One region of the Bacillus sp. 0209A genome, then DNA from elsewhere that is predicted to be linked to it. Evidence: predicted binding sites of a transcription regulator. Region 1 holds the regulator's gene; the other holds the start of a gene.
What was found. Region 1 encodes NrdR, which represses ribonucleotide reductase genes. Its sites were predicted from a motif close to AACACNATATATNGTGTT; they were not measured.
Positions count from the first base shown of each region.

Region 2: a site for NrdR is predicted at 8,087-8,104, ahead of nrdI (class Ib ribonucleoside-diphosphate reductase assembly flavoprotein NrdI). Genes of this name have one in related genera too.

Region 1 is NZ_JBAIZV010000003.1:832,957-845,203, forward strand. Features, by position in the region: partial or broken gene lytS (two-component system sensor histidine kinase LytS) at 1-1,471, opposite strand, end outside; gene V6D44_RS15190 (HAD family hydrolase) at 1,647-2,429, shown strand; gene thrS (threonine--tRNA ligase) at 2,471-4,402, opposite strand; gene ytxC (putative sporulation protein YtxC) at 4,804-5,649, opposite strand; gene V6D44_RS15205 (TVP38/TMEM64 family protein) at 5,728-6,369, opposite strand; gene dnaI (primosomal protein DnaI) at 6,403-7,338, opposite strand; gene dnaB (replication initiation membrane attachment protein DnaB) at 7,366-8,787, opposite strand; gene nrdR (transcriptional regulator NrdR) at 8,902-9,360, opposite strand; gene speD (adenosylmethionine decarboxylase) at 9,637-10,017, opposite strand; gene V6D44_RS15230 (glyceraldehyde-3-phosphate dehydrogenase) at 10,256-11,278, opposite strand; partial or broken gene V6D44_RS15235 (winged helix-turn-helix transcriptional regulator) at 11,484-11,844, opposite strand; partial or broken gene V6D44_RS15240 (aldo/keto reductase) at 11,994-12,243, shown strand.
Region 2 is NZ_JBAIZV010000001.1:130,906-143,152, forward strand. Features, by position in the region: gene hflX (GTPase HflX) at 1-1,179, opposite strand, end outside; gene spoVK (stage V sporulation protein K) at 1,312-2,280, opposite strand; gene V6D44_RS00530 (N-acetylmuramoyl-L-alanine amidase) at 3,082-3,849, shown strand; gene V6D44_RS00535 (hypothetical protein) at 3,913-4,533, opposite strand; gene nrdF (class 1b ribonucleoside-diphosphate reductase subunit beta) at 4,583-5,572, opposite strand; gene nrdE (class 1b ribonucleoside-diphosphate reductase subunit alpha) at 5,590-7,692, opposite strand; gene nrdI (class Ib ribonucleoside-diphosphate reductase assembly flavoprotein NrdI) at 7,652-8,044, opposite strand; gene V6D44_RS00555 (hypothetical protein) at 8,288-8,518, opposite strand; gene V6D44_RS00560 (YmzC family protein) at 8,600-8,875, opposite strand; gene hfq (RNA chaperone Hfq) at 9,070-9,291, opposite strand; gene miaA (tRNA (adenosine(37)-N6)-dimethylallyltransferase MiaA) at 9,331-10,275, opposite strand; gene V6D44_RS00575 (YmaF family protein) at 10,375-10,788, opposite strand; gene V6D44_RS00580 (hypothetical protein) at 10,878-11,126, shown strand; gene ebrA (multidrug efflux SMR transporter subunit EbrA) at 11,267-11,584, shown strand; gene ebrB (multidrug efflux SMR transporter subunit EbrB) at 11,601-11,954, shown strand; gene V6D44_RS00595 (OsmC family protein) at 11,967-12,247, opposite strand, start outside.

The DNA.
Region 1 (12,247 bases):
TCGGAAATGCGTGCCGAAGCGCATTCTCCACAAGCACCTGTAAAACAAACGGAGGGATTTCAATCTGCTCCAGTTTGCTGTCGATATTGAGCTCAATCTTATATTTCCCGGGAAAACGCGCCTGTTCTAATGACAAATAGGCGTGAAGGTGGTTCAGCTCCTTTGAGAGCGGAATCAGCAGCTGTCTCGCTCCTTGAAGGTTTGAACGAAAATAAACACTGAGCTGCAATAAGAGCTTACGGGTTTTTTCAACATCCGTGCGGGATAACGCAGAAATCGTGTTGATCGCGTTAAATAAAAAATGCGGATTCACCTGCGCCTGAAGCGCTTTGATTTCAGCATCTTTGAGAAGCTTGCTTTGCAGCTCTGCTTCCCCAAGCTCCAGCTGTGTCGAAAACAGCATGGCCAGCCCCTCAGCAAGCTCTTCCTCTACCTGACTCAGGCCTGCCGGGCTTTTAAAGTACATTTTTAAGGTGCCGATTGTATTGCCGTTTGATGTCAGCGGCAGGACAATCGCCGCGTGCAAGGGACATTCAGCATGCGTGCATTCAATCTCTTCCTGAGTAACCGCCTTCATGATTTCTCCTGTTTTGATCACCTTTTTGGACAGGCCGGTGATCAAGCTTTTTGATGGAATGTGATGATCTATTCCCGCGCCGACATGCGCAAGGATCTTCTCATTATCAGTGAGAGAAACAGCATCTGTTCCGGTCAGCTTATGGATAATAGCCGCCACACTTTTACAGGAGCTTTCATTTAATCCTTGGCGAAAAAACGGAAGCGTCTGGTCAGCAATCGTCAGCACTCTGTGCGTTTCAAGCGCCCTTGCCTGCTCTTCTTTGCGAATGATCACTTGGATAATGGACAGGAAAATAAAACTGCCTGTTCCATTGATGAGTATCATCGGAATCCCGATTATGCTGACAAGTTCCCAAGCGTCACTGAACGGCTTCGCCATCAGCAAAATAATCACCATCTGCAGTGACTCCATACCGATTCCCACAAGAGCGGCGATTCGAGGTGTCGGCATTCGGTAGCGCTTCGTAAAATACCGTCCGATCAAACCTGCTAGAACACCTGCTAAAACCGATGATACCGCACAGCTTATGGCCGTGCTGCCGCCGAGCGAAAAACGGTGAAGGCCCGCCAGTACACCGATTCCCGCCCCTACAAGCGGACCTCCGAGAAGGCCTCCGATTTCCACGCCCAAAATACGGGTATTCGCGATAGAGCCCGACGGATCTATCGCAAACACCCAGTCATTGTTTACAATCATATTTTTTTGAATTTCGATGCCTGTATAATTGCTGATGATGCTGAAGAGAGAAAAAATAGAGATTAAAACCGCTTTTCCTTTATAGCCGTCCTGATTTTGCAAAGCTTGTCTGAAAAGCTTCGTATGGGCGAGAATAAACCCCAAAATCACAATAATCCCTACCCTTTCAAGCATCATAATCATTAAATGAATCATGCGTGTCACCTATTCTTTCCGTTTTCATTCTAGCATGTTTTCAGTCAATGAGCTTCACGGCTGACTGTTTTTTTAAAATCATCTGAAAACATATTTCACAAGGCTTTTATCTATTGTAAAATAAAACATGAGCCTTTTGGCTGAAAGATTTGAATCTGAAGCAGAGGAGAAGATCATGAAAGCCGTATTTTTTGATTTAGACGATACACTACTTTGGGATGAAAAAAGTGTCAGAACAACATTTGCAGAAACTTGTTTACAGGCGGAAAAAAAATATGGCCTTGACCCGCAGGCATTTGAAGAAGCTGTTCGCGAAGCGGCGAGAGAATTGTACATGTCATATGAGACGTATCCATATACAGTGATGATCGGCATTAATCCGTTTGAAGGACTGTGGTCCAATTTCTCAGAACCGATCAGTGAAGGCTTTCAGAAGCTGAACAAGATTGTGCCGGAGTACAGAAGAAACGCTTGGACAAACGGACTGAAAGCGCTTGGCATTGATGATCCCGCATATGGCGAATACTTGGGAGAGTTTTTCGCAGCAGAGCGCAGAAAACGCCCATTTGTATATGATGAAACATTTGAAGTGCTCGATCAATTAAAAGGCAAGTATGAACTGCTGCTTTTGACAAACGGCGATCCGAGCCTGCAAAAAGAGAAGCTCGCCGGCGTTCCAGAACTCGCCCCTTATTTCAATGAAATCGTCATCTCGGGCGCTTTTGGCAAAGGGAAACCGGATGTTTCCATTTTTGAACATTGCCTTGAGCTGATGAATATTGAAAAAGACGATGCGATCATGGTCGGCGATAATTTGAACACTGATATTTTAGGCGCCTCAAGAGCCGGAATCAAAACCGTTTGGATCAACCGGACGGATAAGAAAAACGAAACGGGCGTGGCACCTGATTACATCATCAGCAGCCTTCATGATTTGTTTCCTATAATAGAGAAATAAAAAAAAGCATGATCTCTTCAACGAGATCATGCTTTTTTAGCTTATTTTTTCGCTTCAGCTACTGCTTTTTTCACAAAATCATCAAGCGAAATGGTTTCAGAGTTCTGCTCTCCGTACTTACGGACGTTTACCGCTCCGTTTTCTGCTTCTTGATCACCGACCACAAGCATGTACGGGATTTTTTGCATTTGCGCTTCACGGATTTTGTAGCCGATTTTTTCATCACGGCTGTCGACTTCTACACGCAGGCCTTCACGCTGCAGGCGTTCCTGCACTTTTTTCGCGTAGTCTAAATGCACAGCAGGAGAAACCGGGATGACTTGGAATTGAACCGGTGCAAGCCATGTTGGCAGCGCGCCTTTGTGTTCTTCAATTAAGAAGGCAACAAAGCGTTCCATTGTTGAGACGACACCTCTGTGAATCACAACCGGACGGTGCTGCTTGCCGTCTTCACCGATATAAGTCAGATCGAAACGTTCAGGTAATAAGAAATCAAGCTGAACCGTAGACAATGTTTCTTCTTTGCCGATCGCTGTTTTTACCTGAACATCAAGTTTAGGGCCATAGAATGCCGCTTCACCTTCTGCTTCGTAATAGTCATGGCCGATTTCATCCATTGCCTCTTTCAGCATGGATTGCGCCTTGTTCCACATTTCATCGTCATCAAAATATTTCTCCGTGTCTTCAGGATCACGGTAAGACAGACGGAATGTGTAATCACTTAAGCCAAAGTCTTCATATACGTCCTGAATTAAACGGACTGTACGGATAAACTCGTCCTTAATTTGATCCGGGCGCACAAAGATATGTGCATCGTTTAATGTCATGCCGCGCACGCGCTGAAGGCCTGACAGGGCACCTGACATTTCATAACGGTGCATCGTTCCCAGCTCCGCAATCCGAATCGGAAGTTCACGGTAGCTGTGAATGTCTTGTTTGTAAATCATCATATGGTGCGGACAGTTCATTGGACGTAGCACAAGTGTTTCGTTGTCCATTTCCATCGGCGGGAACATGCCTTCCTGATAATGCTCCCAGTGCCCTGATGTTTCATACAGTTCTTTGCTTCCAAGCACTGGTGTGTATACGTGCTCATAGCCGAGACTGATTTCTTTATCGACAATGTAGCGCTCGATGACGCGGCGGATTGTCGCCCCTTTTGGCAGCCAAAGCGGCAGGCCTTGTCCGACTTTTTGAGAATTCGCAAACAGCTTTAACTCTTTGCCGAGCTTTCTGTGGTCACGCTCTTTCGCTTCTTCAAGCATGCGAAGATGCTCTTCCAGATCAGCTTTTTTGAAGAAAGCTGTGCCGTATACGCGCTGAAGCATTTGGTTATTGCTGTCACCGCGCCAGTATGCGCCTGCAAGGCTTAACAGTTTAAACTCTTTGATTTTTCCTGTTGAAGGAACGTGTACGCCGCGGCACAGGTCAAAGAATTCACCTTGCTCATAGATCGAAACGGTTTCTCCTTCCGGAATCGCATCTAATAGTTCAAGCTTCAGGTCATCGCCGATTTCAGCAAAACGTGCTTTCGCTTCTTCGCGGCTGACCTCTTTTCGAACGATCGGGAGGTTCGCATTAACGATTTTTTTCATTTCTTTTTCAATTTTCGGCAGATCCTCCGGCGTAATCGCTTCTTCCATTTCTACATCGTAGTAAAAACCGTTTTCGATGACCGGACCGACACCGAATTTGACATCTTTGTAAATGCGTTTAATCGCTTGAGCCAGCAAGTGAGCCGTACTGTGGCGCATTATTTGAAGGCCTTCTTCGGAACCTTCTGTAATGATTTCCACTTTACCGTCTTCATTGATCGGCATTTTCAAATCAATTTCTTCTCCGTTCAGTTTTCCGGCTAATGATTTCTTCTTTAATCCCGGACTGATGGATGCCGCGATATCCTCTGTTGTTGTTCCTTTCGCAAACTCCTTGACTGCTCCATCAGGAAATGTGATTTTTACCATATCTGACATCTATGTCACTCCTTTTTTTGCATATAAAAACCCCGCCCCCTATGAAAGGGACGAGGTTGAATAAACGGAATCGTGGTTCCACCCTTTTTTCCGCAAAGCCAATATTCCGGCACTTGCGGCTCTAATCTCTGTAACGGGAGTTCCCGTCAGCCATTACTGCTCCTTATCAAGGAGGGGTTCACAGCTGAAGTTCAAAGGCGGTAAAGCGAATGGTCCTTAGCTAGGAAGCTTGCAGCCGGGGCTTCCCTCTCTTTGAGCCGGTATCATTCCTTCATGTCCTTATCAATACGTGTGTCTTTCTTAATCTCCTATGTATTATAAATTGTTCATTCCAAAAAATCAACACGATCGCATTTCCTTTTTTCCAAACCGACAGCCCTATATATACAGGCTGCCGGCCCTTATCCTTCTGAGTGCTCTACCGGTATTTCTGCGTCTGAAAAAGCATGCAGCGGAAGCATTTCCAGTCGCTCTTGAAATACGTTTTGAATGGTCCTTGCCATCATATGCTCGGGCTGGTCGGTATAAAGCACCACTTCATCAGGCGCGATGGAGATCAGCGGCGCGAGCAAATGAGAATCAATGTACATAGGATGATCCCGGACAAATCGCCTGTCTATGTATTTCATTTTTTCCCGTTCCTGCACATAACGCAGCTCCCAAATTGTAAATGAACCGTCATGGACAATATGCACCTTTTTGATTCGCGGCTGTTTGGCCATTACATATTCTCTGAGTGTTTGAATAAAGTTTTGATATTCCTGTTCCATTTTATATTCATCTATCGCCGCTTCCGTAATGTCTCTCAGCTGCTTGTAGTATTGTCCGAGCCGGAAGGTCTGAAAGGAACGAATGGAAAATAAGCCTTCCTCTAAACGAATCGTTTGGAGTTCATCCAAAATTGATTGTTTCCGCGAAAGCTTTAGCGGCTCAAACGGAAGATCGTCCGCTTCTCCTTCAATAATACTATGGGCAAGCTGAAGGATTTGCTGCTGTTCATCCTGGTCCGTGAAGCAGTATGTTTCCTCAATCAATGACAGCATATGTTCGTCTTCTTTGCACTCTAAAAAAAACTTGACCAGAATCGGCTCCATAAAACGCTGAATAGAGATAGCCGGCTTAGCTTTTTCAATCCCGATTTTTCGTATGCCTTCCCGGACAATGATATAGTTCCGATCGTCCGAATGCTGAATGAGATGTAAAAAAGCGGCTGCATCATGGTCATCTTCAAAGATTATTTCAAGCATGTTTGTCCCCCCTTACGGCATCTGTTACAAGTATATGGGGGATGTTTTTAAAATAGACGTAAAGGTCATTGGCAAATGTTAATTTGATTCTTGGAACAAGTTTTGCATTTTCTTTCTGAAGATAAACGGCAGCGAAATAAACACGCTATACAAAGCGATCACCATAAAGAAAGCGGGCAGATTTCCAGTTGAAAAGCTCGCTCCCAGCACATTCAGCGCGATGGTCCCGGGAATGATTCCCGCGGCCGTTGCCGCAAAATACGGCAGCGCTTTGACATTGGAAAGGCCTGCCGCATAGCTGATGAAATCAAAATTGATCGGCATGATTCTTAAAAGAAAGATATAAAAAAATCCGTTATCCTCCATCTGCTTCTGAATGGCTTCAAGCTTTTCGTAATGGCCGTTCTTTTTCGCCGCAAACAAACCTGCGGCAAAAAACGAAACAGCTGAAGCGCACATTGAACCGAATAACGTGTAAAGCGTGCCGAGAAGCGGGCCAAATGCGAGTCCTCCCGCTAGAGAAACAACAGATACGGGAAATAAAATAAGAGGCCTGACGATGGATATCCCGATAAACATCACCGGTGCAAAGGCCCCGAACGACAATACCCATATCCTGATCTCTTTCGGCGATAAATTCAAATACGTTTTATTTCCCCAAAAGATTATTCCTGCACCTGCAAGCACTGCCAGCCATTTAACAGCTGTTTTTCGTTTCATACCCTCAGTTCCTTCCCCTTTGAACCGCAGCAGTTACGGATGTCGGCGGTTTTCTCCGTCCAGGCGGATTGGAGCAGCCAAATATAAAATTCGCTCCATAAGTCTTGCCGCTTTTACTTCTTCCTTTTCTCCCCTTTGCGAATACGTAAAATGATGCTTCAGCTCGTCAGGTGAGAAATTAGACGAAAAGAAAGTCGGCAGCTGCTGGGACATTCTGTGCTGAAGCACTGTTCCGATGACTTCATCCCTAACCCAGCTCGTCATTGATTCCGCTCCGATGTCATCAAGCATCAATACGGGTGTTGATTTGACCATATTGAGCTTCTCTTCCAATGACTTGTCTTGCAGCGAATTCTTAAGCTCTCTCACAAATTCGGGCACATAGACGATCATCGAGGAATACTCTTTTTCCGCCAGCTCATTGGCAATCGCAGCGAGCATAAACGTTTTTCCTACTCCGAATTTCCCGTGTAAATACAGCCCTTTCCCTTTTCCCGTCTCATTATAGCTTTTCAGAAAATCCGTCACATGCTGGAACATCGCGAGCCTGCTCGGGTCACTGATATCAACTTGCTGGAAAGTCGCTCCGAGAAGATCCTGCTGGATATACATGCTTTTCATAAGGGACTTCTGTTTTTTCTGCTTATCGAGTTTCCGTTTAACCGGACATTCATAATACTCGATACCAATAGATTGGCCATTGACAACAAGCTTCGGATGGTAGCCCTCCAGTAAATTGTTGCAATCTTTATCTTCCGAACAATAGGAGCATTTCTTGTTTTGCTCGATATATTCATAAAGCTTGTTTAAGCTCTTTTCGATCATTTTTTGATCAATCACTTCTTCGTTTTCCTTCAAAAATGCCTGAACATCTTGATCCTTCATGACTTTTTCCTTCATTTGTTCAAGACGTTTTTGGAAATCCGGCCTGCCGGTTACGCCCTGCAGGGAACGGCCGATTGGTTCCATCTATTCCTTCACCCCGCATCTCTGTCTTTAATAGGCAGAGTATTTTTTCAGTTTTTTCATTTCTTCCATCATCTTTTTCTTCTGTTCTTCCAAGTCCTGCGGATGCAGCTTCCCCTGTCCGGATTCTGACTCGGAGGCTGTCTCTTTTTCTTCCATCCAGTCAGGAAGTTTTTCTTCGCGAATCACTTTTTGGTTTCGTTTCGAAGGCTGATTTGCTTTCCCTTCAGCCCATTCAAGGTATTGGCGGTTTTCTTCTATCGCGAGCTTCATCGCTTCTCTGACCGTTTTTACCTTTTTGCGCGCCCAATGCGAGGCGATCTTTTGGATATAATTTTTCGACAGCTTCATGTCGGTTTTCAGCATGACATAATAAATTAACACATTTGTAACGCCTGGCTCGAGCTTCTGTTCAAACATAATCTCTTCTATGATTTTCAGATCAGCTTTTGACGGCTCTGTTCCGTCGGCAATGTCCTGCAGAAGCTTCTTCGGAGAAATCGTCTCCAGCAATGCGATCAGCTTTCCGTCCAGCGAATCCTCTTTCGCCGGTTTTTCGCCTTCTCGCAGATGCACCGGCTGTGTTTTTTCAACGACGTCTGGCAGCTGTCCGTTTCTTTCGATTTGATACCAGTCGCTGGCCGCTTTTCTTAAAGCCTCCGACGTAATAACGTCACGCTCATCAATTGCACTCATCACGACATTTTGCATCTGCAAAGGGTCTATACCGTACAGATAAGAAAGCTTTTTGATTGTGTCCCGCACCTGCTGGGTCATCGCTTTTCTCGGAATCATCGTCTCAGAAAGTCCCGCTAAAAACAAATCAAAATCAAACACATCCTCTGTTATGGTATAGGACGGAGCCTGTCCGACAGAAGTATATTCTGTGCCCTCCGCAAGTCTCACCGTTTCCTCCATATCAGATGTAAGCTTCCATTCACTCGGCTGCAGCGATTCAAACGCATGATTAAACGGCCGCGTAATGTCCTTCGCATCCTCTGAAATGGCCGGATGCGTGAAAAATTGTTTTAATTGCTGGTATTTTGTTTTTCCGACTCTATTGTACAGAAAAACATTCAGCATCCCGTCTTCAAAAAACTCATTTGGCCTGAGCGGCGGAAGGAGTTCATATATAAAGAGGCGCTCCTGCCGCTCGGATTCTTTCATATATACTTTTAGCAATCCGATGCCCTCGAGCTTCCCTTGTTCCTGATGGATCGTTTTTAAATTAGACTGTGTCATCCCCATCAGCTGTCTATGTGTGGACTCGCCGCCCCACAGACGGTTTTGTTCCAGCTCTCCCCACAATGTCATATAAAGTGAGAATGCAACAGGGCCGATTAAGGGCTGGTACAGCAGTGTGATTATTTGTCTGTCTATATCCTGAAGCATCGATCTGCTTTTGACCGCATAAGGATCTACAGGCAGTACATCTTTCCAATAGTCAGCCATACATTCTCAAACCTTCCGAATTTGTTTCTACCTTTCATTTTACACCGTTTCTTATATCTATCAAATGCCAATTTTGCACATGAGAAAAGAGCTAGAAGAATCCTCTTAGCTCTTTTAACGCTCTTTCTTTATTAAGTCTTTTAGTTCGTCGATAAAGACGTTTATATCCTTAAACTGCCGATAGACAGACGCGAACCGCACATATGCGACCTCATCAATCTTAGCCAGCCGGTCCATGACCATTTCTCCGACGAATTCGCTTTTCACCTCAGAGCAGCCTTGATTGCGAAGTTCTTTTTCAATATCAAAGCACATGTCTTCAAGCGTTTTGAGTGGAACGGGTCTTTTTTCGCATGCTTTTATGAGGCCGCGCAGCATTTTTTCTCTGCTGAATTCCTCCCGCACGCCTTCTTTTTTCACGACGATGAGCGGGGTTTCCTCCACTTTTTCAAAGGTGGTAAACCGGTAATGGCAGCATTCGCACTCGCGTCTTCGGCGAATGGATTTCCCATCATCCACAGGCCGTGAATCAAGGACCCGCGTTCCGTTATGCTGGCATGAAGGACATTTCAATAAAATCAGCTCCCAACTATTTCGTTCCCTGGAATGTATTTTCGGCAGCCTCCGCCTTTTAAAAATAAATGTGACAGCCATCTGTCAGGAGAGCCGTTCTGGGTAAAGCTGTATCTACAGCATCAGGTGGTTTGTGAAAATCTCTTTCTATTTTACAAAAAAAATGAAAAAAGAAAAAGCTGACCGCCCTTGTTTGTTTATAAAAATAAAAGGAGCATAAGCTAAAAAGCGCATAACGGCTTTCTAGCTTCAGCTCCCTTTGTGTTCGTGTTTACTTTATAGTACTTTCGCTTGCGCCTGTTTAATTTGCACAGGCCCCATTCCTCTCGGTATTTCAATGTTTTCTCTTGTATCAGCATGTAATGCCTCTGCGATATAGTCAGCAGCGACATTAGGATCTAAGTCTCCACAAGTATAAACATCAATGCTCGCATATCCGTGCTCAGGAAAACTGTGAATAGTTAAGTGTGATTCAGAAATAATCACAACTCCGCTTACGCCTTGCGGTGCAAATTTGTGAAATGCGACCTCGCGCACCTCAGCACCTGATTTTAGAGCAGCATTTACAAACGTTTTTTCAATAAAATCCATGTCATTTAGCTTATCAAAATCGCATCCCCATAGCTCGGAGATAACGTGACGCCCCATTGTTTCCATAGTCATGGACCCCCCTTAACAAGAATTAAAAAGTGAAATTCCAACAACTGGGTCGGCCATTTACCACGGGGGAAAGTTAGTCCGGAGAGGTCCTAACCCTTTAAGTAATTCCGAAACAGTCTCAAGCAAGAAGTTCACGAAAAATAGTATACTGTGTTTAAGTCTAATTTGCAAGGTGCGTTTTTTTAGAAATATGCTGTTAAGGGTTTTTTCTTCAAAATATGTCCACGACCTTATTTTATACAGCAGACGGATGTTTCATTCGTGCCGCTACATGGCGGATCAGATCCACGACTCTGCACGAGTAGCCCCATTCGTTGTCATACCATGCGAGCACCTTTACTTTACTCCCTTCCATTACCATTGTTGTCAGCCCGTCAATGACCGCAGAATGCGGATTCGTATTATAATCAGTCGAGACGAGCGGTTCATCTGAATAATCAAGCACGCCGTACATCGAAGTTTTGGCAGCCCGTTTAAATGCCTCGTTTACCTCTTCAGCCGTCACATCCATTTTCAGATCGACAACGAGATCAACCAATGAGACATTCGGAACCGGGACACGCAAGGCGAGGCCGTGAAGCTTTCCTTTCAGATGCGGCAGCACAAGCGAAAGCGCCTTTGCCGCTCCTGTTGTCGTCGGAATGATGGATTCACCGCATGCCCGCGCCCGTCGCAAATCTTTGTGCGGATTATCAATATTTTTTTGGTCATTCGTATACGCGTGAACTGTAGTCATCAGCCCGCTCTCAATGCCAAACTCTTCATCCAGCACTTTTACAACAGGCGCAAGACAGTTTGTCGTGCATGATGCATTTGAAATAATGACATGGCGGTCAGCGTCGAATTGGTCCTCATTTACTCCCATCACAATGGTAACGTCTTCATTTTTTCCCGGAGCAGTCAAAATGACTTTTTTTGCGCCCGCTTCTATATGGCCCATCGCTTTATCTTTTGAATTAAACTTCCCTGTTGCTTCGACGACTATGTCAATATCATATTCCCGCCAAGGCAGCTGTTTTGGATCACGGCTGTTTAACAAAAGCACTTTCTTTCCATTTACAATCAGGCTGTCTTCACCGGCCACAACCTCTTTGTCGTACCTGCCGTGATTTGTGTCATACTTTATTAAATGAGCCAGCGTTTCTGCGGAATAGCTGGCGTTAATGGCCACTACTTGAATTTGATCGTCTAACATCGCTTTTCTAAAAACCATTCTTCCGATTCTTCCAAACCCGTTGATCGCTACTTTCACCTTCATGTTGGACACCCCTTATCAATTATGCCATCCTAATTTGTTGTTATCTAAAATTAGTATAACACATTAAAACAAATTCGCCAGTACATCTTGATAAAAATCAACGATTATAACGCTAATTTATGATGCATGATATATTTTCTTGCACACAATTTCAGTCCTAAGAATCAAAAAGCAGCCAGCGCTCCGCACTGACTGCCATTATTTTTTATGATTCCTGTTTTAACTTATCATTGAGCACACTTTCTTCTAACACTGAAAATGTATCCCCCGTACACTTTGTTAATATGATTCGCTCCCCAAGCACACAGCATGTCTAAAACCCCTTCTAAGCTGCGGCGGTATTCGCCGAGCTCACACTCCACTTTGGGAGGAAACTGATTATATACGATCTGGTTAATGACACCGTCCGTTTCCAGCTCACGAAGCTGCTGATTCAGCATTTTTGGCGTAATGTTGGGCATCAGGCGCTTTAATTCACTCGTGCGTTTTTTTCCGTGCGTCACATGGCATAAAATGACGCATTTCTATTTCCCGCCGATTACTTCAAGAGTCGCTTCAACAGAAATGTTATATTTTCTCTTCTCCTTACAGGCACCAAAAAGTGACTATAGTACGTACTTTTCTTTCTTGACGATATCTTTCATAATCACATTTGCCGGCTGATTTGAATCTGCTCTTTTTTATTTATACGGCACATCACACAAAGGAGGAATATGAGATGAAGGCTTGGTCACATTTAATGCTGGGACAGCTGCTTGACCACTCTGTACTGGCAGGCATCGCTCAAACATATAACAAATCTGCAGCATGGCATCATTACGATTCCTAAATCAACGAAGGAACAACGCATAAAAGAAAACGCCAGCGTATTTGACTTTGAATTAACACAGGATGACATGAATCGCATCGATGCGCTGAATGAAAACCTGCGCGTCAGTCCTGATCGGGACAACTTTGATTTTTAATCAC
Region 2 (12,247 bases), on a different contig from region 1:
AAAGCAGAACCGGTCAACCATCGTTTCCGATTTGATTCTAGAAAGAAGCTTCCCTTCACTTGCCGGCACACGTGCTTCAAAAGATGTTAACAGTTCTTGGCGCAAATAGCGCTGAATCGCTTCTTTAAACGTATAGGCGTCTTCCTCAAATTTCGCACTGACCATAATGTGATCTCTCCCGGCCGTCGGAATAAAATCAGGCAGCTTTTGATCACGCTTATTGTAAGCCGTCAGCATAGGGATGTCATCGGCTTCAAGTTCCTCAAGCAACCGAAGCACCGTTTTTTCGTGTCCCGGGTAATCCTCATTTGAGGAATCAATCAAATGCAGGATCAAATCCGCTTCTTTGACTTCCTCAAGCGTTGACCGAAATGCAGCAATCAGTGTCGTCGGAAGATCCTGAATAAATCCTACTGTATCTGACAGAAGTACGCTGTAGCCGCTTGGCAGGACCATTTTTCTGGTCATCGGGTCCAGTGTGGCAAACAGAAGGTCTTCTTCATAACTGTCTGCACTTGTCAAGCGATTGAACCATGTAGATTTCCCTGCGTTTGTGTATCCGACAAGCGCAATTTGAAGCACGCCATTTTTCTTTCTTCTTTCACGGTATCGGCTTCTATGGCGAGTGACAGTCGAGAGCTGTGTGTTGATTTCATGAATACGATTTCTGATATGGCGGCGGTCAGTTTCCAGTTTTGTTTCCCCGGGACCTCTCGCCCCGATTCCTCCGCCTTGCCGGGAGAGATTAATTCCTTGCCCCGTCAGACGCGGAAGTGCATATTGCAGCTGAGCCAGTTCAATCTGGAGTTTGCCTTCTCTCGTTCTCGCCCGCTTTGCGAAAATATCTAATATCAATTGCGTGCGGTCAATCATTTTCACTTCAATTGCAGTTGCCAATGACTTCAATTGACTTGGCGATAGCTCATCATTAAAAATAAGGAGATCAGCTTCAAGCTCTTCCACCAATGCCTTCAGCTCTTCTACCTTTCCTTTTCCTATATATGTAGCGGCGTCAGCCCTGTTCCTTTTTTGAGTGACGCTGGTCAATACGGTTCCGTCTGCTGTTTTTGTCAGAGATGCAAGCTCTTCCATAGAATTTTCAAAATGCTCATCCGTGATATGCGGCAGCTGACATCCGACTAAAATGGCTTTTTCCTGTCTTGTTTCCTGTTCGTTCAAATGGATGTTCCTTTCTTTTGCATATTGGGCAGTAGTATTATCATACCAAACCCTGCATGTGTATACCACAAATCGACTGCTTTGAAAAGTTAGAAATACAGCAAAAAACAGACCTCTCGAAAACTGAGAGGTCTATACAGAGCCAGACGCTTCTTCTTTAATGGAGAGATCTTGGCTTTTAATGGTCATCAAGTCGCTCTTTAAGTATTGATCGCCCATTAAAAGCCTCATGGCTTGCGCTCTGATCGATTTTTCGATCACATTTCTGACAAAACGGCCATTGCTGAATTTAATGGGACTTGTTGTGCTTTTCACTGTCATTAAGTAATCTTTCAATTTCCATTCCGCTTCTTGACTGAGCTGGTATTCTCTTTCTGCGATCATTCGTTTCGCTATCTCCATGAGCTGGGTGACAGAATAATCCGGAAAATCAATGGAGATGGGAAATCTTGATTGGAGACCGGGATTTAATGAGAGAAAATGATCCATCTCCCGAGAATATCCGGCGAGGATCAAAATAAACTCATGCTGTTTATCTTCCATATGCTTGACGAGCGTATCGATCGCTTCTTTCCCAAAGTCCTTTTCGCCGCCTCTTGCCAGCGAGTAAGCTTCGTCTATAAACAAAATGCCTCCTAATGATTTTTTGATTAAATCTCTCGTCTTTTGGGCGGTGTGGCCGATATATTCCCCGACCAGATCAGCCCGCTCTGCTTCTATCAAGTGGCCTTTTGACAAGACATTCATTTCAAAGAACAGCCTGCCGATCAGCCGAGCAACCGTCGTTTTTCCTGTTCCCGGATTTCCTTTAAACATCATGTGCAGCGCTTGCTTCCCCACCTTCAAGCCTTGCTCCGCGCGTTTTTGGTTTACAAAAATCCAAGCGTATATTTCCTTGATGTTACGCTTCATTTCCTCCATCCCAACCAACGTGCTCATCTCTTTTTCCATTTCCTTTAAAATACCGTGCTTCGCTTCGTTTTTTTGCAATGCAGCTTGATATTCCGCCTCTGCCTCAGCATTCGTCAGCACCTGCTTTTGTCCGTTAAGAATAATGTTGATCTGTCCGTTGTTTTTATATGTCACAGCGCGCTCCAACATTTTCACCTCTCTGTTCTCTCTATATGATATTCAAGCGGATGCCCTTTGTGACAAACGCCTATCATGTGTCGAAACAATTGCTTTTATCGGGAATGATAAGGAATCTTGCGCTTTCCCGAGAAATACTTTATTTCTTATTGTATTCAAGGACATGGGGTGGACAAACCAAGAGATTTTGTTTTTAACAATTTTGTAAGGAACACCGGAGATATGCCTTTGACAGATAAACCTCATTATCACTATTTACTCAATATCAGGTTTCTATCATCCCTTGAGGGACATTTCCTATATCGCTTTTAACAGCTCAAACAAATTTGTCAGCTGAAGAGCCCACCAGAGCTCCTTCGCGCACCCTGTTTAGAATAGCGCTTTCGGTTTTGAACAGGAACCAAGCCAAAACTCGGTTAATTTGACGCCCTCATTCGGCCTAAGATACCCGAGATATTTCTTTTTCTTCTATTAATAAAGAGATGTCTTCAGCGACACGTTTTCCTTCCCTTTTTCTTCTCAGCATATAGGAGCTCTGCGCATTCATTTACGTTTCAAATACCTGATGCAAAGCCGAAGACCAGATGGAATCAGCGGAAATCAAGCCGCCCCCATCATACTAATACTCACAAACAAATGATTTTTTCACATTTTTCATTCAGAGAGAATCTGCTGTCGCTTCATGTTGAATTGTGCGCTTTCCCGAGAAATAATTTCCGCATGTGAAAGGGTTATTTCCTTATTTTTCAGACGAATGATAATCGTACAAGCAGAAGTCGTGTTTTTTCATATCCTGTAATGAGGTGATAGAGAATGGTTAAAATTTTTATTGACGCTGGCCATGGCGGCTCTGATCCAGGCGCAACAGGAAATGGCCTTCAAGAAAAAACGTTAACCCTGCAAATCGCTTTAGCTTTGCGTACGATATTGACAAATGAGTATGAAGGCGTTTCTTTGCTGCTGAGCCGGACAAGCGACCAATATGTCAGCTTAAGCGATCGGACCAATGCTGCAAATAACTGGGGTGCAGATTTCTTTTTGTCCATTCACATTAATGCCGGGGGAGGCACAGGTTTTGAAAGCTATATTTACCCGGGTGTGGGGGCCCCGACGACGATTTACCAATCTGCGATTCACTCTGAAGTGATACAAGCTGTCAACTTTGCAGACCGCGGCAAAAAAACAGCAAACTTCCACGTCCTAAGGGAGTCGGCAATGCCTGCCCTATTGACTGAGAACGGGTTCATTGATACCGTAGCGGATGCGAATAAGCTGAAAACAAGCAGCTTTATTCAAAGCTTAGCGAGAGGCCATGCAAACGGATTGGAGCAAGCCTTTAAGCTTAAAAAGACCTCCAGTTCAGGCTTATATAAGGTTCAGGCCGGCGCATTTAAAGTAAAAGCGAATGCGGACTCACTCGCAAGCAGTGTCGAAGCTAAAGGCTTTGACACGATTGTCCTTTTAAAGGACGGATTATACAAAGTACAGATTGGCGCATTTTTATCCAAAGCCAATGCAGACGCCCTTGCCACTAGAGCGAAAAATGCCGGCTTTGACGCGATTGTCATTCTAGAATCATAATCGAGAGGCGGACGAGCGTCTCATAAAAAACCCCGGCTCCTCATCACGAGAAACCGGGTTCTATTATTCAAGAATATCAACAACAAATTGGGACCATGTTTCCAGACGGTTATAGATGTCGTCCCGTTTTAATTCAGAGACTTTCATCCATTTTCCCGCAATTTGCTCTTTCTCTTTGACTTCCACTTGTGAACCAGACTTTAATTGAAGCGCAGACAGAATACCGATATGCACTTTGCCGACACTGTTCTCATCATCATTGATGAGCCCCAGAGTGACAATCGCCTGTTTATCCTCTTCATTGATTTGCAGTTCTTCGTCAAGCTCACGGTCTGTGTTCAGCTTTAAGACTTCTGCAAATGAGGCTGCTCCTTCAATGGAGTTCATATGACCTCCAAAGCCGAGAGAAAGTTTATTGTGCAGGCGTGATTCTCCACCGCCGGCCAGCCGCTCGTAAAGGAAAACTTCATCTTCCCGCTTAATGACGACATAAGGAATCGGCTGCTTATAATGAGGATCTTCTTCTGCATCTCCCCTTCTCATTTCACGATAGCCCGCTTCGATCTGAGCCATGATTTCTGCTACTCTGCTATCTTCACTGTTCACACCCTGGAAGGTTAAGCTTTCTTTCTTAAACACGTCATCGCGCGGGGCGACCAATATTATTTCGTCCATTTTTCCCATGATTACTGCGTCCTCCTCATTTGTACCTTCAAGCCGAAAAGAGCAGATATTAGATCTGCTCTTTTTCATCTCCAAAATAAAAGTCATCGTCTTTGAGCGGCTCAACTGTCGCTTTTTTATAACCGTTACCCTTCATAGAGAAGAAGTCATGTGATTTTGTTTTTGTATTTAATCCATTTAAAACGATCGGGTTAATGTCTTCCTCTTCAAAGTATGGATCGAATCCAAGGTTCATCAGCGCTTTATTGGCATTATAGCGGATGAATTTCTTTACATCGTGTGAGAGTCCAACTTGATCGTACAAGTCCTCTGTATACTCAAGCTCATTTTCATATAACTCATCCAGAAGGTTGATCGCAAACTCGCGAAGCTCTGCTTTTTTCTCTTCTGTCTGCTTATTATAAATTTCCTGAGCAAGCAGACCCACATAAACGCCGTGAATCGCTTCATCACGAAGGATCAGGTTAATGATTTCACCGCTCTGCATCAGCTTTCCTTGTCCGTAGAAATATAACGGATAATAGAAACCGCTGTAGAAGAGGAAGCTTTCCAAATAGACGGAAGCAACCATCGCTTTGAATAGTGAAATCTCATCATCTTTTTGAATGGCTTTGTAAAGTCCGACGATGACGTGCGCTTTTTTCTGCAAATATTTATTTTGCTTAACCCATTCGAATACTTCATTAATCGTTTCAGTCGGTGCCAGGGTCATGAAAATATTAGAGTACGACTTCGCATGGACAGCGTTCTCCATCATCGCCATAAAGTTCAGCACCGCTTTCCGCTGGTGGCCGTCTACGTGTTCAGCCACGATCGGCATTCCCGTATTCCCCTGCTCTGTATCAAGAAGAGTCAGTCCGGCCAGTACCTTCATATAAGTGTCCTGCTCGTTTTTCCCGAGGTACTTCCATGTGAGGAGATCGCCGTTTAAAGCAATCTCTTCCGGAAGCCAGAACTGTTTCACGTTTTGGTTATAGAACATTTGGGTAAAATCGTCTTCATGCTTTGACCAGTTTGCTGCGTCATAAATTTTCGTCACTATAAACTCTCCTTTAATCAAACAACACAAGAAAGGCAGCTGTCTTGCCCAGTATCTTTCGTTCTTGCATAGTAAATGGTTTTAATTCCTCTGTGATGTGCATACAGATCGATTCGGTTTAAATCACGAGTCGTCATTGTATCTTTTAAGAACAACGTGAAGCTGATTCCCTGATCAATGTGCTGCTGGATAGTCCCGATCATATCCACAACCTTAAACATGTCCATATCATAGGCTTCTTTATAGAAGAACCAGTTATTAGATGCAAGCCCAGGCATTGGGTAGTACGTTTTTGAGTTCCCGTATGTTCTTTCTTCAATCCGTTCCATAATCGGCATGACAGACGCCGTGCTTGATTGAACGTATGAGATAGAGCCTGTTGGCGCAATGCATAATCTGTAGCTGTGGTACATGCCGTGTTCAGCCACAAATGCTTTTAGCTTTTCCCAGTCCTCTGCTGTCGGGATATGCATACCTTCAAATAGAGTAGCGATTTTTTCGTATTTCGGTGAGAAATCTGTTGAAACGTATTTTTCGAAATATTCACCTGTCGCATAGGTTGATCCTTCATATTGATCAAACGTTTCGCCCTTCTCTTTTGCGATTTCCGCTGAGCGCTGGATGGAGTAGAAGTTCACCATCATAAAAAACGTGTTTGCGAAGTCACGCGCTTCCGGACTTTCATACGCAATGCCGTTTTGCGCAAGATAGCCGTGAAGGTTCATAGCGCCGAGACCGATTGATTTCATCGCTTTATTTGCCCGTCTTACAGCAGGCGCGTTGCGGATATCAGTCGTTTCAGACACGTGTGTTAAAGAGTCTGTCGCAAGCTTAACTGTCTTTTCGATTGATTTGTGCTCCATGACATTGAGAATGTTAAGTGAACCCAGGTTGCAAGAAATATCCAAACCAATTTCATCTTCTACGTCATAGTCTGTGTATGAAGAAACCTGTGATGCCTGAAGCACTTCAGAGCAAAGGTTAGAAAATTTCACCTTGGAAATATGGTTATTCGCATGCACTTTATTCACGTTATCTTGGAACATGATGTATGGATAGCCTGATTCAGAACGAAGCATCGCCAGTTTTTCAAGCAATTTCCGCGGGTTGATTTTTTCCTTTTTCACCCGGGGATTGTCGACAAATTTGTCGTACATTTCGTTCATGTCCAGCTCATCCATATGCTGGCCGTACTCTTTATAAATCGTGTGCGGATAAAATACGTAAGCCGCTTTGTCCTCACGCGCAAGCTCAACGAATTTATCCGGAATGACAACACCGATAGAAAGCGTTTTGACACGTACATCTTCATCCGCTGAAATCTTTTTCGTATCAAGAAAATCATTGATATCGCGGTGGAATATGTTTAAGTACGCCGCTCCAGATCCTTGTCTTTGTCCCATTTGGTCAGCGTAGCGGAACGCATTATCAAGGAGCTTCATCACGCCTACAACACCTTTTGTGGCATTTTCAACATCTTTAATGGCTTCACCTTTGGCACGGAGCTTGGACAGGTTAAGAGAAACCCCGCCGCCCAGCTTAGAAAGCTGCATGGAGATATCGATCGCTCTTGAAATGTCGTTTAAAGAATCATTAACTTCGAGCAAGAAGCAGCTCACCAGTTCACCGCGGCGTTTTCTGCCGGCGTTCAAAAATGTCGGTGTGCTCGGCTGATATTCCTGATTGATCATCAGGTTCACATATTCTTTTGCTTTCTCAGTGTCGCCGTTTGCGAAGAACAGCGCAACAATTGAGATTCGGTCCTCATAACGCTCGAGGATTTTTTTCTTGTCATTTGTCTTCAAAGCATAGTCATTATAGAATTTAAACGCACTCATGAAGGAAGGAAAACGAAACTTCTTAGCGTAAGCTGTCTTAAACACGTCTTTAATGTCTTCAAAAGAATAAAGGCTTAAGAATTCCTCTTCGTAGTATTGGTTTTCAATCAAATAATCCAGCTTCTCTTTTAAGTCGTGAAAGAAAACTGTGTTTTGGTTGATATAATCTACAAAATAGCTATGTACAGCCTCTTTATCCTTATCAAACTGGAATTTTCCATCTTTTTGGATCATGATTTCGTTATTTAACTGGATCCATTTTGGCACTTGATTTTGTGACAACTCTTTCTACCTCCTGAGTAAACAATTCAACGTCTTTAGATGTGCCGCTGAGTTCAAATTTGTGCAAGATCGGCACCTGATATTGTCTTGAAATGGTATCGGCGCTTTTTGCAAAGTTATCGCCCCATACTTTATTGCCGCTCGCAGCGACTCCTAATAAAAGATGGGCGTATTTTTCGAGAAATGATTGTGTTGATGCCGGTACCTGACCGAAGTTCGTCGTGTAGGTGACCAAAACAAACGGAGTGTCCATGTGGTCAATGTCGTCCACCTTGCGTATCTGCTGAAAGTCTATTTTATTCACAAACCGCTGAACATTCCCTGTTTTCGAATCAAATATGATTTGTACCACGTTTTATCACGACCTATCAAAAAATATGAATCTCTCATCACTAACACTATATATAGTATACTATCCTCTAACAAAAACACAATATATAGATTTGTTTTCGTGAAAAATTCATATTTTGATCAAATCAGGCAAATGGGCAGGCTCATCAGGGCCCAAAAAAGAGAGCAGAACGAGAATGATCTCTCGTCCTACTCGGGGTGTCGTTTTTAAGCCGATGTATATCATAACATGAAAAAAAACTGCTTAGTAGTCTAGATTTTTTTTTCTTAAGCTATCACAGCATTTTTCGCTCTCTACTGTTTCTTCTATTTCAACATCCGCACCGATCTCTTCTAAAACCGCCTTCAAGGCGCTGATAATTGACGCTTCTCTGATTAATTCTTTTCCGTTCACAATGATGCTTGTTCCGTACTCATAGCAAGAATCATCTTCGCAAATTTCTTCCCAATGATTCACGATCACTTTATGCTTCATGTTTTCACCCTCTGTTTGATCTGTGTCTGTATTTAGTTTAGCGGGTAGCATCCGCTTTGTAAATTCGGATGCTTGTGAATTTTATTCAAGCTCATCATCATCCGAATATTCTTTTTTCAGCTTTACCTCATTGCGGGACTCATTATACTCATAAATTTTGATATAGCCGTCCTCCACAACGCCAAAATGATTATGTTCAAGAGGAAACGAGGTTGGCTGAGGCGTTTCATAGCCTGAATTGCCGCTGTCTGTTTCAATGATGGTGTCTTGATTCCCGCACGCCCCGAACAGCAAAAATACGGCTATCCACACAAGCGCAATCCTGATTCGTCTAAGTTCTGCTTCACTTTCAAACAAGGTCGCGTCACTCCCGGATCATTTTTATACATCATATACCATTTTATCTCACATATGTTGATCTCATAAAAAAAGACCGTGCCTTGGCATGGTCAGCTTACAAAAAAGCTTGGAACGAAAGTGGATCAATTTTAAAAAATGGCTGCCGGAATTCCCCCGACAGCCTCCCCATGCCTTAACATGGTATTCTTGATCTATTCGAGTTCAAGCTGGACGTTTTTTTGAGGCGCAAACGTTGAGATCGCATGTTTATATATAAGCTGCTGCTTCCCTTCCGATTCCAGCAATACGGTAAAGTTATCAAAGCCTTTCACCTGGCCCCGCAACTGAAAGCCATTCAGCAAAAAAACAGTGACATACGTATTTTCTTTCCGGATTTGATTCAAAAACTGATCCTGAATATTAATCGGTTTCATGTTTCGTCCTCCTTGATTCTCTATATCATACAGTTTCGATTAAAGTTCGAGTTTTCCTGCTATATGTGTGAAAATTTCCTTTTTTTTCAGCTCCATATCAACGGGTGGTGTCATATCGAACCAGGTCACCTGCATTTTGTTGCGAAACCATGTCAGCTGGCGTTTCGCATACCGCCTTGAGTTCTGCTTCAATTGATCGACGGCATCAGAAAGCGTCACAAAATCGTCAAAATGTGCAAATAGCTCCTTATAACCTATCGCTTGAATCGATTGACAGTCCCTCACATTCCTGTCGTAGAGGCGTTTCACTTCCGAAAGAAGACCTGCCTCCATCATCATATCGACACGCTGATTAATTCTAGCGTAAAGCGTGTCTCTATCCATTGTCAGCCCGATTAACACTGCATTGTACAGGAGTTCTCGTTTTTGCTCCTTCAAATGCTGAGACATCGTTTTTCCAGACGTATGTAAAATTTCCAGCGCGCGAATGACTCTTCTTGTGTTATTCGGATGAATCGCAGCAGCTGCCTCTGGATCTGCCGCAGCGAGTTTTGCATGAAGAAAGTCAGTGCCTTCCCGCTCAGCAGCCATTTGCAGGCTCTGCCGAAACGCAGGATCGTTCGCCTCTTCCGTAAATGTATAATCGTAAAGCACAGATTGTATGTAAAGCCCTGTACCGCCGACAATCATCGGAAGCTTTCCTCTTTTGGCAATCTCGCTGATTTTGTTTCTCACTAAGTTTTGATAATCTGCGGTGGAGAAGGAATCTCGGGGATCTAAAATGTCAATCAGATGATGGGGCACTCCCTCCATCTCCTGTTCGGTGATTTTAGCTGTTCCAATATCCATCCCTTTATAAACCTGCATCGAATCTCCGCTGATAATTTCCGCGTTCAAGGATTTAGCCAGCTGAATACTTAAATTTGTTTTCCCCACTGCCGTCGGTCCTACTAAAATGACAACGGGCTGCTTCGTATTATTCAATATGTATCACTCTCTTTTATAAATCTCCCCCCATTATAGCATTCATCATGTACAACCACCTATCCATTTTGCCCTTTTTTTGCATCGGTAAACATCCTTCTACCAGCCGAGCGGCTCATTGCCGACGATTTCTCTCGTCTTCCCTTTCAGGGCATGCCGATGCGTTTTTCTTCCGTCATCATTCGGGTCATACACAACGCCTCCGTACCTGATCTCAATCGGCTCATTATAGGCCAGATACGTCGTTTCTTCGATTTCGTGGTAATGGGTGCCGTCTGTCCGGGGAATCGCAGGGCCCGAGATTCCGTAATACCGGTGAAAATGTCCGTTTTCAAAAGACGTAATCCCTGAAAAGTAGTGTGTATGCTGATCCGTATTCGATCCGTTTGCCGGCTGAGTAAACCCTTCAATGAGATGATAATGTCCCTGTTCTATGGTCGTCTTGGCAAGATAAGCATGTACGTGAGGCGGCGCTTTTGACCAGTCAGATGGATACAGGCCCAATGAGTTCACACCCCTTCTTTTTCATCAAACGCCCAATCAAATCCGGGTAGGCTGAATACACTGCATCATCTACACTTTATGACAGGAGGAAAGAAAACATGAATGAGGTAGATCATTATTTCACTGCTGCAGATACAAGGATCATTGGAAGGCCTTACGGATTCGGAAGACCATTTGGGTTTGGAAGACCTGGATTTGGCTATGGATTTGGTTTTGGCCGGCCATTTGGTTTTTTTGGAGGGCCGTTTATCGGAGGCCTTGCAGGCGGGCTTATAGGAAGTGCTTTATTTAATCCTTATTTGTATGGCGGATATCCCTACTATCCTCCATATCCTTATTACTATTAAGCACAACAGACCTCTTAAAAAGGGGTCTTTTTTATGGGACCGGAAACGAATCTCTTGACTCATTGTTAGGCATACACTACTATTTTTCTAGCTGACGATTTTATGATCTCAAGACACATTTGAAGTGAGGAGCATTTACGATGTTAATAGGATACATATTCCTCACGATTGCCATATGCTCGGAATCAATTGGAGCGGCCATGCTGAAAGTGTCTGACGGCTTCAAAAAGTGGAAGCCCAGCGCCTTGGTCGTGATTGGCTATTTCATCGCCCTTTACATGCTGTCACTCACCTTAAACCATATCCCCCTCAGCCTCTCGTATGCAACTTGGAGCGGTGTGGGCACGGTGCTGACGGCAGTGATCGGAGTGAAATGGTTCCAGGAAGAACTGAACGTGAAAGGACTTATCGGAATCCTTTTATTAATTTCAGGAGTTGTGTTGCTTAACTGGCAGTAAGGGAGTGTTGATGATGATGAAAGGATTTCTTTATTTGGCTCTTGCCATTGTATCTGAGGTTTTCGGGAGCACGATGCTGAAGCTTTCAGAAGGATTTACACAAGCGTGGCCCATTATCGGAGTCATTGGCGGATTTCTTTCTGCTTTTGCCTTTCTAAGCTTTTCTTTAAAAACATTAGACTTATCAAGCGCGTATGCGACATGGTCGGGTGTTGGAACGGCGCTTACAGCCATTGTCGGATTTTTGCTTTTTGGCGAAACCATCAGTTTAAAGGGAGTATTCGGGCTCACGCTTGTCATTGCAGGCGTCGTCGTTTTAAATCAATCGAAAGCCCCTGCTGAAGAAAAAAAACAGACGGTCTGTGAGTGACCGTCTGTTTTTTTATTCACCACCCGGTTTTACAGAGACTTCAAGCTGCACCTCGACATTTCCTTGAATGGCGCGTGAAATCATGCAAGACGACTCCGCCTTTTCACAAAGCTTGTGCGCCAATGCGACATCCTCTTGTGAAGCATCCTGTTTGAGCACGACGGAGGGGCGGTGAATGATCTTTTTGTATGTAAAGACTCCTTTGGTGACGTCGACAATACCTTCTGACTCCATCTGCAGGTCTTCTTTTTCCAGCCCGCTTCTTTCCATCATCGCAGCAAGTGTAATAATGT